3 regions of the Paraburkholderia kirstenboschensis genome follow, and region 2 is predicted to be linked to each of the others. Evidence: predicted binding sites of a transcription regulator. Region 2 holds the regulator's gene; each other region holds the start of a gene.
What was found. Region 2 encodes LexA, which represses DNA repair genes until DNA is damaged. Its sites were predicted from a motif close to ACTGTATNNNNATACAGT; they were not measured.

Region 1 (4,161 bases), on a different replicon from region 2:
GGTGGGCCAAAATCAGTGGTTGACCGCAACTCCCGCAGATAGATTCGGCTCATTGGTTATACACCGAAACAGGAACCGTCCAGTGACGTCAGGTTGACTGATGCGCGAATGGATTGATGGGCTGGACGTTCTTGCGGTCTCTGACGCGCTCCAGCATTTGGCATCTTCCCCAGTCAGCAACGAGGACGTCGAACCCGCGAACTACATTCGATTCCATAGCTTGGACCCCGGCATCGCCGTTGAAATTGGCACTAAACGCGACGTGGAATCGATACTGGAAGTAGGCAGAGACCGCCTCGATACGCTGCGGAGTATCGGAGTCCGTGAACATCACGGAATCCGGCGAGAACGGGTCGTAATAGATGACATGAGGGTAGTCGGTCTTTATAGCGACGCAAGGCTCATCGCTGACAAGCAGCGAGCCGACCAACTGGATAGACCCCTTCATCCCTCTTGGGGTTTTGAACACCCAGATGCGCTTGGGCAACCGCTCTGAGAGTTCGAGGATTTTCGTGTTGTTGGAGCCGAAATAGCCGACCTCACCGTTCTTGAGGTTTTGCTCCAGCTTCTGCCAATAGTAAAAAATATCCATGTGGTGCCTGCGTACCGAATCCTGATTCATTGCGTTACTCAATCGTCCTCGCAATGTTACTAAAAACCGCTGTCATCAAACCAGAAGAAGGTATGAGCGAGTACGCATCGCTACGCCGCCAACCTGTGCTCGTAATACGGCCTGTCTCGGTCATCAAGTATTGCGTACATGGCCTCCAGGTTCTTCGGGTCGGGATTAAGCCATGCATCTATGTTTTCGGGCTTGATAGGAATGATGCACCGGTCGTGCCCCGCTGCGGCCACCTCTGGAGGAGGTTCATCCGTAATGGCCGCAAACGACAGTAGGTCCGGCTGGCCCGGCGCGCTCCACCGTGACCACAGACAGGCAACGTGCATCAGCTCGCCGTTGCTCGGACGGAACTCGAGGACGACGTTCTCATCGCGCTCGTGCGTCTCAAGTAGTGTATTTTCGAATTTCGCCTTGCTCACATTCTCGTAAAACACTTCAACGAGAAGGACCGCATGGGTATGCCCAAAGCAAGGTGCCCAGAAACCTTCGAGGCTATCCCGGCGCGCGTTGTAAGTGCCGGGAAACTTGATGTCGTAAGACGCGGGCTTTCCAGCAATGCGGCACTGATAGCGCATGGGCTTGACGAATCGTTGCCCGTTCTCCATCACCATCACGGGCGCATAGTTGCCCGGAAAGATGCGCGCGTCGCGCGGTTGTGGCTCGGTTCGCTGCAGGTCCTCTAGCTTGCCCTTCGCCCAGGCAATCTTGTCGGTCGCGATTCGCTGGCTTTCCGTTGCAGCCTTAGTGAGCTTCGTCTGCAACGTGCGTTCGGCGTCGGCTAGACGCTTCCGTTGTTTGAACAGCTCCTGCTCGAATTTGGTAGCCTGCGCCGAAGCGTATCTGGCGATGAGAGCATTGATTTCACGCTCTGCGTCATCCTGCGGTTCAGCAAACGCGTCTTCCATGGCTTTGGGTATCTTGGATTTGCTAATGCCCTCCGCTCGCTCAAAGAACAGACGCGCGAACTCGTGGATGTCCATGATGGCGCCAAACGTGCGCACAAATTTCCTATAGTCTGCGACGACTTGAGCCGAGTAGCACATAACTGCCTCCGTTCTTTGCGAGCATGATAAGCACTTACTGGGCCGCGGCCCTCCAACGCAACGTTCGTGCACGACACTACCGTATTGAGCTCAGGCAAGCACTTCCTTCCGCCGACTTCCAGTCGCAACTTCGGCAGGCGACCCGCGCGAGAGACGCGCATGCCGCGACAGCAAAACGGGCGTAGGTTGAAGGGCAACCGCCAAGGGCTCCGCGCATGAGGGTCCTCGTCGTTTCACAATGTCGACGGTCAGACCATCGGCAGACGGTTTGAGCGCCAGCCGCAATAGTGCTGGCGACGCGTCCTGTGCTGCGGCGAGCGGCCGGACCATCACGAAGAGAGTTTCCGATGACTGCGCAGCAAGGTGCAGGCGTCGAAGCGATGAAGACTGCGCGTACTGGGTCCAGAAAACGAGCGCCCCGCAACTTCCTGCCCGCAGTATCTGTTCTACCGACCAAAGCGCGTCCGCTGTCTTCGGTGCCTTGACTCGAAGCATCCGGTCCAGCGACAGGCCGATGTAGCTGAGTCCAAGCCCGTCGGGTGTATGCGGCGGTTGAACGAACGCGATTGGCCGGCTATCTGTCCCGCTGAGCGCTGGACGCAGCAGCCTAAGTTCACCGACGCCAGGGTGCTGCACCAGCAGGTCCACCAATGCGCCCACCGGCCACCCACCGCCCGGCAGTTCTGCCGACAAGGCCGGGTAGCCAGTCTCGATTACCCGACCTCGCCCATGTGCGAGCTGAGACGCCCGCCACAGGGACGGATGTATCGCTTCAGGGGACGCCGCCGCGGTGGTCATTGCTTAAAATACCTGTATGGATGTACAGTATCCTACAGGTGAGACTGTTAAATGTTAACCGGCGTTTCTTGACTTGGTCAGCGGTCTCGGCGCATACGTCGGTGGGCGATACATCGGCGGAGGGCGCGGCGGCCTCGGTGGCGGTTCCAGTCGAGACACCTTTCCCGGGGGATGCGGCGGCTTTGGCGGCGGCGGTGCCTCAGGCAGGTGGTAATCAGGAACCTGTCCCGAATCATCAGACATTTGTTCATGACTCGCTGGCGGGTAGCGTCCGCGTTTCCAGGACGGTCACTGAACGCAATTGAAAAAGCTGTTCGGGAGAGTCATCAGGCACATATCGGCCAGGTTGAGTTTGCCGTCGAAGGCGCACTGCACAGCGGTGCTCTGCTCAGAGGAGAATCCGCGCGAGAACGAGCGATTGAGGTGTTCTCTGAGCTTCGGGTCTGGGACACCGAGTACAACAACGGCGTCTTCATATATCTGCTGCTCGCCGACCGGGATGTTGAGATTGTGGCGGACCGAGGCATTCATGCGCGAGTCGGTGCAGACGAGTGGGAAGTCATCTGCCGTGAGATGGAGGCCGAGTTCAGACGCGGTCAATACGAGTCCGGCGCTGTGAGAGGGATTCGCAGAGTGACAGCGTTGCTGGAACGACACTTCCCCTCGTTGCAGCCAGAGCGCGACGAGTTGCCGACTTCGCCATCAGTGCTACGAAGCTAAAGGAGCCGGGGATTGTCGAGGACACTGTTGCAACAGTTGGCGCGCACCAACGAAAAGCCCGTGGCCGCTACGAACGGTTGCACATACGTGTGCGTAGGCCTTCGCCCCCCTATGGCGAAAATCGCGGCGTTTGCGTTGCAGAGGAAATCAGCGGGTGGCGAGCAGGAAAATGAACCCGGCGATACGCCGAAGCAAGGCGGCCTCTGCGGCGTTCTTTGCGTGAGACAATGGCCACTCAGTGGCCTCGCCACGTCGGCCCGGAGGAACAACTGGCGCCGTTGACAGTGCGGGAGTGACCGGGACTACTGAGCAGGAAGCGACGGTTTATGCGTCGGCTCGACAAATCGTGCGGTGCATGAGATACCGGCAAGCAGAATAGGCGGCAGCAGGAGAAAACATGTTTCGATTTGTGGGTGCAGGCGCAATCCTGCTGGTGGTCGCGTCAACAGTGTCGGCAGCAGCGCACTATACGGAAACCTGGAACCCGCCGGAGGCACGCGGACAAGCGTATGGGAAAGCCGCGCATGGGCAATGGAAGCCTAGGCAACGGGCGCGGCTCGCTGTGAAATCCCGCCGGCTGCCCCCTATTGCATCCGTGGCGAAGCTTCCTGTGAAATTACATTCGGCACCGCAATCCTCGCGAGCCAAAGCGCCTGATGTATCGGACATCCCGCGACAAATCACACCCGAGGGCAACGTGCTCCGCGTGGACTCTCGTCATGCGCCCGTTCAGGTTACGCGATAGTGGAATCGGAAACCTACCGCGGATACAACGTGTGGGGCCACGCTATCCTTCAGCAGGAAGCCATCCTCGCGCCGGAACGGTTTGCTGCTAGCGGCACTATTACCAGAAACAACAAGCTCGTTGAAGCATCTGGAGTGCTTGGCTTATTCAATGCCGAAGCGGAAGCAGAACAGGCGGGGCTCGCGTGGGCACTGGCCTGGATAGACAGTCACGGATAGTTGATTTTAGCCTGG
Region 2 (4,161 bases):
GGCCACCGTTGCCGCACGGGCTTGTCCCGATGGTGGATGGGCGCAGGCAATACACCGCTGCTCGACCGAGTGTCATGCAGCATTCTGGTCGCGTGTTCTTCCGCGCATGAGCAGCAGCAAGAAGCGGCCTGAGAGTGCGGTTCGGGCGTGCGGCCACACGCGCCAGGCATGCAGCCTTGGTGCGGGACGCGAGCGTTCGGCCGGATGAGCGGGTTGGGCGGAGTGTGGGGCGTGAGCGGCGTGGGCGTTCAGTCTGATCGGCGGCGTGAGTGTTCGGTCTGACACGCCGCGCCTGACGCTCACTCGTTCAGATTGACCGCTGCCAGCTTCCACGTGAAGAGACCTTCGCGGATGAAGATGGCGGAGTAACGCGCGTCCCCGGCGCCGTGCTGGTAGGTGACTGCGAACTCGTTGAGGCTGCGATAGCCGGCTGTGGTTTGCGGCGGTTGCGGCGGGGCGCCCCTGGTGGTCGCGTTGCCGCTCGCATTCCCGGTAGCGCCGCCAGGCGCGTCGATGTCCGCACCGGGCGATGCGGGCGCAGGCGCGCTGGCAACGGGCGGATTGCCGGTGACCGGCGCAGCGTTCGGCCGCTCACCGGGCTCACCGCGCGGCGGCATGCCGTTCAGCAGCGCAGCCACGCCGTCGGGAGTTGCATACGCGTCGACGAGCGGGCCGATCAATGCGACGCCAATCATCGCGCCGATCGCAGCCAACGGATTGCCGTTTCCATGTGAGTCCAGCCGGCGCGTCAGCAAGCCTGTGACTTGCTGCTTCAGGCTCTCGCGCAAGGCCGGAAAATCGACGTACCGATTCACCGTCTGCGCGTCACGTGCGTTGGCCGCGCGTTTGAGGTTATTGAGCGCGATATATGGCGAGGCATAAGCAAAGCCCAACGCCGCGATCACCGCGATAACTATCAGCGTGACGATCAGCGGACGGGCGCTGCGCTTCCTGTTTGTTCGAACTGCCATCGAGCGGAAATCTCCGTCAGGTGTGATCTAACGTGGACCGCGGCCACGCTGAAACGATCCGTGCGCTGCCACAAAGCATGTGGCCACGGCGCGCCCGCACACCTCACAGATCATCAGGACTCGAACACCGCGCCGTGGACATTGGTTTCCTCGGCGATGCAACGGTCGATCATGCGGCACACCGCATCCACAGTGCCGACCATGATGAGCCGGGACGGCCCATGGTAGACGCGCACCGGCGCGCGGCGCTCCGGCTCCGCAGTATTGAGCCCTGAATTCAGCGAAACGCGGGCGAATGCCGGTAGTGAAGACGGCAACGCGGCCTGCAGGTCGGAGCCGCGAGCGGGCGAGTCGAACAGCGACGCGGTAGCGGCCGTGGACGCTTCGATCAGTGAGCAAGGCACCAGCTTACGCAGATGGCGCAGACGGCCGAACTGGCGAAACGGCAACAGACGGGCAAGGCGTTCCATGAGTCTCTCCGGGCGATTCAACATGAGTACTGCTTTAGTCGGTGAGCAGGCGGGCGGTTGGCTAATGACGCACTGAGGACGCACTAATGACGCACTGAGCTTGTTGCTCATTGAGCCGACCCGGCGCTGTCAGAACTCGCCCGGGCGGATCAGCCCGACAGCGATGCCTTCGAGCGCGAAGTCCGCGCTGCCTGTCTCAACGAAGATGTTCTCGTAATCGGGGTTCTCGGCAATCAGCTCGATACCGTTCGCGCGGCGCTTCAGGCGCTTGACCGTGACGTCGTCGCCAAGCCGCGCAATGATGATCTGGCCGTCTTTGGCCTCGCTTCTTTTCTGCACCGCGAGCAGATCGCCGTCGAAGATACCCGCGTCGCGCATGGACAGTCCGCGCACCTTGAGCAGGTAATCGGGCTTGCTCGAGAAGAGCGCCGGGTCGCACGCATAGTGTTGCGCGATATGTTCCTGCGCGAGGATCGGACTGCCGGCGGCAACCCGGCCAATGAGCGGCAGCGACAGCTGCATGATGCTGGCGTGCGGCAACGTGAACTGATGCGGCGCGTCGTCCGGGCCGGCAAGCAGGCGAATGCCGCGCGACGCGCCGGCCGCGAGTTCGATCACGCCCTTGCGGGCAAGCGCCCGCAGATGCTCTTCAGCCGAGTTTGCCGAGCTGAAACCGAGTTCGGCGGCGATCTCCGCACGCGTGGGCGGAAAACCGGTGCGGTCTATGGCCCGGCGGATCAGATCGAAAACCTGCTGCTGTCGTGCGGTGAGTTTGGTCATGGCGTCACTGTATGGATGAACAGGTGCCTGTATTTTTATACAGTATCCGGCGCAATTCAAGCTTTACTTTAAGTTCGGGAGTGGACGCCTCGCTGCAACGTCGTAAATCGGCGTCAAAACATCCGTTTTCGTGCCGCAACGCCTTATCTGGCTGTCATTACCACTTTTGCGTATTAAAAAATGAATAAACATTATTTTTAATGATGAAAGCGCTTCGATAGACTGGCCTTCCAGTCGCGCTCATGTGCACGTGATCCGACGCAAAACAACACCACACGCTGTTTCAGCGCACCAACACGCGGAGAACTTGACATGAATCATCAGGACACGGGTCGGGCAGGCAGGAGCCGAAAACTCATCGCAGCGCTCGCGTTCGGCGCGGCAGCCGCGCTCGGCGCCCTCGGCGCGGCCGGCCACGCGCAAGCCGCCGACACGACGCTGCTGAATGTTTCCTACGACCCGACTCGCGAGCTCTACCAGGACGTGAACCAGGCTTTCGCCAAGGAATGGAAGGCGAAGACCGGCGAGACCGTCACGTTCAAGCAGTCGCACGGCGGTTCGGGCGCGCAGGCGCGCTCGGTGCTCGACGGCTTGCAGGCCGACGTCGTGACGCTCGCGCTCGCTTACGACATCGACGCGATCGCGAACAAAGGTTTGATCGACAAAGGCTGGCAGAAGCGCTTGCCCGACAACGCGTCGCCGTACACGTCGACGATCGTGTTTCTGGTGCGCAAGGGCAATCCGAAGCACATCAAGGATTGGGACGATCTGACCAAACCGGGCGTGTCGATCGTGACGCCGAATCCGAAGACCTCGGGCGGCGCGCGCTGGAACTATCTCGCGGCGTGGGCGTATGCCGCGCATCAGCCGGGCGGCAATGACCAGAAGGCCAAGGAATTCGTGGGCAAGCTGTACAAGAATGCCGGCGTGCTCGATTCCGGGGCGCGCGGCGCGACCACCAGCTTCGTGCAACGCGGCATTGGCGACGTGCTGATCGCGTGGGAAAACGAGGCGTTCCTGTCGCTGAAGGAATTCGGTCCGGACAAGTTCGAAATCGTCGTGCCGTCCGTGAGCATTCTGGCCGAGCCGCCGGTGGCGGTGGTGGATAAGGTCGTCGACAAGCACGGCACGCGCAAGCTGGCCGAAGCGTATCTGAATTTCCTCTACAGCGAGCAGGGCCAGGAAATCGCCGCGAAGAACTTCTACCGTCCGCGTTCGAACAAGGTTCCGGCCGAACTGACCTCGAAGTTTCCGAAGCTGAAGCTTTACACGGTCGACGATTCGTTCGGCGGCTGGGCCAACGCGCAGAAGACGCACTTTGCCGACGGCGGCGTGTTCGATTCGATCTACCAGCCGCAGTAACACAGCCGAGGTCCGCGCCGCAGCAGGCGTGGACCGAGGCAACGCGACGCGCCACGGCGCGTCACTTTCCGGAGCGCGCCATTGGCGCGCTTTTGGCCGATCAGGACCAGGCGGCCGGCAACACGAGCATCAACTGAAAGAGTAACGAGCATGACCACGTTGACCTTCCGCAAACCAAGCGCCTTGCCCGGTTTCGGCCTGACACTCGGCATCACGGTGGCTTATCTGAGCCTCGTGGTGCTGATTCCGCTCGCGGCGACCTTTCTGAAGACGGCGTCCCTCGACTGGAGTCAGTTCGTGCGCGCCGTCAGTTCGCCGCGTGTGCTGGCCTCGTACCGGCTGACATTCTTCTCCGCGCTCGGCGGCGCACTGATCAACGCGGTGTTCGGCTTTCTGGTCGCATGGGTGCTCGTGCGGTACAGGTTTCCGTTCAAACGCATCGTCGACGCCGTGGTCGATCTGCCGTTTGCACTGCCCACGTCGGTGGCCGGCATTTCGCTCGCGGCCGTGTACGCGGGCAACGGGTGGATCGGACAGTTTCTGGAGCCGCTCGGTCTGAAGGTGGCTTTTACGCCGGT
Region 3 (4,161 bases), 930 kb from region 2:
TGTTCGCGCTGCTCGTCGCGCTGCTCGTCGCGCTATTCGTCACGATGAGCGCACCCGCTGCGCACGCGGCGATGCTCTACACGCGGCCGTGCCGCGCCGACAGCAACCTTCTGCCGATCGCCTGTCTCCTCGCGACCGGCTTCGGGCTGCTCGCGGCGGCGCTGTGGGTGTATGCGTACGAGCAGCGTTCGAGCATCGCGCGCCTCGCCGCCACGATCGAGCAGCGCAGCAGCACGGACACGTTGCCGCAAACGTTGGCCGAGTTCGGGCCGCCCACGGTCGCGCGTCTGGCACGCGCGATCAACGGCGCGCAGCGCTACGACGCCGAACGCGTCGCCCAGGTGCTCGACGTGCTCGCAGCTTATGCGCACGACCTGCGCACGCCGCTGACACGCATGGCTTTGCGGTGTGAGCGGCTCGACGACGGCGAAGTGCGCGACGCGATCGAGCGCGATCTCGCCGAGATGGGCGAACTGGTCGAGGCAAGCCTCGCTTGCGCGCGAATGCAATGCTGGGCGGGACAACCGTTGCAGTGCTTGGATGCGGATGGACTGCTCGGCGCGCTCGTCGATAAAACTACAGGGACGCCGGCCGCTCGGTAGAACTCGAAGGCGAGGTGGGTTATCCGGTTGTGACGTGCCCGCATGCGCTGCGCTGCGTGCTCGTCAATCTGATCGACAACGCGTTGCGCTATGACAGCGCCGTGCGTTTGTGCGTGCGCGTCGATGCACGGCGCGTGGTACTCGCAGTGGTCGACTCAGGGCCCGGTATCGTGCCGGCCGAAATGGAAACCGTGTTCGCGCCTTGGTATCGTGCGCCGCGCACGGCAGCGCGAGCGCCGGATTCCGGCTTGGGCCTGACGCTCGCGCGGCGTCTCACGCTCGCGATGCGCGGCGAACTGCAACTGGAAAACCGCCGTAACGGCGGACTCGAAGCAAGGTTGACGCTGCCTCTCGCAGTAGCGTGATCTTCAGGCAGCGCGAGATGGAAAACCGCCCACGCGAATTCGCGGAATAAGCGAGCAGTTTCGCGTGTTGTAGCTGGAGCTTCATGTGCGGGACAGAACGAAGTTGATGCAAGGCATTGATAAATCTCTTTCGAGGATGTGAATGAAAGTTGCAGTGATGGGCGCTGGCGCCGTGGGTTGCTTTTATGGCGGAATGCTCGCGCGAGCCGGGCACGACGTGGTGCTGATCGGACGGCCGGATCATGTTCGCGCGATCGGGCGGGAAGGGCTGCGTCTGCAGACGCCGTTTTTCGACGAGGCGATTGCCGTATCGGCGAGCACGGAGGCGAGCGGCGTCGCGGGCGCGGAACTGGTGTTCTTGTGCGTGAAATCGTCCGACACCGAGACGGCCGCGGCTGCCATGAAACCGCATCTTCGCGGCGATGCGCTGATCGTCACGTTGCAAAACGGCGTCGACAACGCGGAGCGCGTGCGTAGCGTCGTGACGCAGGAAGTTTGCGCGGCGGTGGTCTATGTCGCGTGTGAGATGGCCGGGCCGGGGCACGTGCGGCATCACGGGCGCGGCGAACTGATCGTCGAACCGGGCGACGCCGCCGGGCGCATGGCGCGCGTGGCCAATGCCGCCGGCATCCAGACGGCGCTATCGCCCAACGTGCGCGGCGCGCTATGGGAGAAGCTCGTACTGAACTGCGCATACAACGCTATCTCGGCGCTAGTGCAGTTGCCGTTAGGCGAGTTGCGCCGGCTGGGCGGCGCGGGCGTGGAAACAGCCATGCGCGATATCGTCGCCGAGTGCATTGCCGTGGGGCGTGCGGACGGCGTCGCCATGCCGGACGATGTGAACGCTACAGTGCAAAGCATCATGAGCACGATTCCGGCGGGACAGTATTCGTCGACAGCGCAAGACGTCGCGCGCAACCGGCGCAGCGAAATCGATCATCTTAACGGCCACATCGTGCGTCGCGGACGCGCGCTCGGCATTCCGACGCCAGTGAATCATCTTCTGCTGATGCTCGTTCAGGTGCTGGACAATCGGCAAAGCGCGGGCTTGTGATGTGGCGACAGCGCCTGAACGCGGAGAAGGCGCTGACGGTGCTCGAACGTCCTCGCATTCGTTCGCGTCGACGCGTCATGAGCGCAGCCGCAACGCGCTCATGATCGCATCCTTCGAGTCCTTTCATTGGGATTCAGACCGCACACCGTCGCGATGACGGTGTGCGTCGGGAAGTGCCCGCGTTGATGGCGTTTTCTTTGAAATGGATGGCCCACGAGCCTGGGCCCACACCTGTCCCTCCGTTTGCTCCCGAAAAAAGTGCCTGTTCCCCGTCGCGAAAATGCGTGTAGGATACTGTACATCCATACAGGTATTTTCGTTTATGACCGCGTCTTCTCCACCGCCCGAAGCGATACACCCGTCCCTGTGGCGGGCGTCCCAGCTTGCGCGCGGTCGGGGGCGGGTGGTCGACACCGGCTACCCGGCGCTATCGGCTGAACTGCCGGGTGGCGGCTGGCCGGTGGGCGCACTGGTCGACCTGCTCGTGCAGCAGCCGGGTGTAGGCGAGCTGCGGCTGCTACGACCCGCACTCAGTGCCGCGGGCAACCGGCCCATCGCGTTCGTCCAGCCCCCGCATACACCGGACGGCCTCGGGCTCAGCTACATCGGCCTGTCGCTTGAGCAGGTGCTGCGCGTCAAGGCGCAGAAAACGGCGGACGCGCTCTGGTCGGCAGAACAGATTCTGCGTGCCGGCAGTTGCGGCGCGCTGATTTTCTGGGCGCAGTATGCGCAGGCTTCGTCACTTCGGCGCCTGCATCTGGCGGCGCAGTCGTCGGAGACGCTTTTCGTCATGGTGCGGCCGCTCGCGAGCGCTCAGGACGCGTCGCCGGCGCTGTTGCGGCTGGCGCTCAAACCATCTGCCGACGGCCTGACCGTCGACATCGTGAAACGACGAGGGCCCACGCGCGCGGAGCCCCTGTCGATTCCCCTTCAACCCACTCCTGTTTTGCTGTCACGACATGCGCGTCTTCCTCGCCGTTCACCTGCCGAAGTTGCCGCTCGAAGTTTTCAGACCGAAGTGGTCGCCTGAGCCCGCTCACGGCAGTGTCGTGCTCGAGAAGGACAAGGTCGTGATTGCGGACAGCGTCGCGCGCGCGGCCGGAGTGCGGCTCGGCATGAAACGCGGTGGCGTTCTCACGCTGTCGCCGGAGACAGACATGCACGAACGCGACTTCGCCCGCGAGCAGTCCGCACAACGCGAAGTCGGCATGGCGCTAATGCGCTTTTCGCCCGAAGTCGCGCTGCTCGATGAAGCGACTGTCGTCGTGGAAATAGGCGCGAGCCTGCGCCTCTTTGGCGGACTGCTTGCGCTGTGCCGCGAGGCGAAGGCGCTGCTTGCCACGCTCGGTCTCACCGCGCGCGTGAGCGCCGCGCCGACCGGCCAGGGCGCGTGGCTGCTGGCGCGATATGCGAAGGGGCGGGGCGCACGGCGCGTGCTGAAGCTGTCCACGCTCGAACAGCGGCTCGCCGCGCTGCCAATGGTCGCGGTCCCCGAGGTGCGTGAGTTCGCCGACTGGTTCGCGGGGCTCGGCTGCGAAACCATCGCCGACATCCGCCGGCTGCCGCGCGCCGGGTTGCAGCGGCGCTGCGGCGAACATCTGCTCGATTCGCTCGACCGCGCATTTGGCACCGCGCCGGAACTCTTCGACTGGCTCGAACTGCCGCCCACGTTTTCCGCGCGCATCGAAATGCCGGACCGGCTCGAACATGCGGACGGCGCCGTGTTCGGCGCGCATCGGCTTATCGTGCAGTTGTGCGGCTGGCTCTGCGCAAAGCAGTTCGCGGTCACCGCAATACGTTTGTTGCTGGAGCACGAGCGGGGGCGCGACGCCATCGAACCCACCACCATCGACATTGCTCTCGGCGAGCCAACGTGGCGCGAAGAACACCTGGTGAGGCTGCTGAAGGAGCGCCTGCATCGCATCGAACTCACCGCGCCGGTTATCGCATTGCGTCTGGATGCCTCGAAAGTGGAGTCCGCTGTGCCGGCTTCCGACACGCTTTTTCCCGAGCCCGGCGGCTCGAAGGAAGATCATGCACGGCTGCTCGAACTGCTGGTCGCCCGGCTGGGTGACGAGAACGTGCTGCGGCCCGCGCCGAGCCCCGACCATCGGCCGGAAGTCGCCAACTGCTGGGTGCC

Region 1: a site for LexA is predicted at 2,475-2,492, ahead of imuA (translesion DNA synthesis-associated protein ImuA). Genes of this name have one in related genera too.
Region 3: a site for LexA is predicted at 2,315-2,332, ahead of imuA (translesion DNA synthesis-associated protein ImuA). Genes of this name have one in related genera too.

The regions. Positions count from the first base shown of each region.
Region 1 is NZ_CP136511.1:301,307-305,467, reverse strand. It holds gene RW095_RS01545 (hypothetical protein) at 89-622, opposite strand; gene RW095_RS01540 (SOS response-associated peptidase family protein) at 703-1,665, opposite strand; gene imuA (translesion DNA synthesis-associated protein ImuA) at 1,756-2,463, opposite strand; gene RW095_RS01530 (TPM domain-containing protein) at 2,635-3,183, shown strand; gene RW095_RS01525 (hypothetical protein) at 3,928-4,146, shown strand.
Region 2 is NZ_CP136513.1:949,978-954,138, forward strand. It holds gene RW095_RS27025 (universal stress protein) at 1-132, shown strand, start outside; gene RW095_RS27030 (DUF2939 domain-containing protein) at 300-971, opposite strand; gene RW095_RS27035 (hypothetical protein) at 1,085-1,441, opposite strand; gene lexA (transcriptional repressor LexA) at 1,571-2,221, opposite strand; gene RW095_RS27045 (sulfate ABC transporter substrate-binding protein) at 2,534-3,583, shown strand; gene cysT (sulfate ABC transporter permease subunit CysT) at 3,734-4,161, shown strand, end outside.
Region 3 is NZ_CP136513.1:1,876,084-1,880,244, reverse strand. It holds partial or broken gene RW095_RS30995 (sensor histidine kinase) at 1-967, shown strand, start outside; gene RW095_RS30990 (ketopantoate reductase family protein) at 1,110-2,021, shown strand; gene imuA (translesion DNA synthesis-associated protein ImuA) at 2,344-3,051, shown strand; gene RW095_RS30980 (Y-family DNA polymerase) at 2,981-4,161, shown strand, end outside.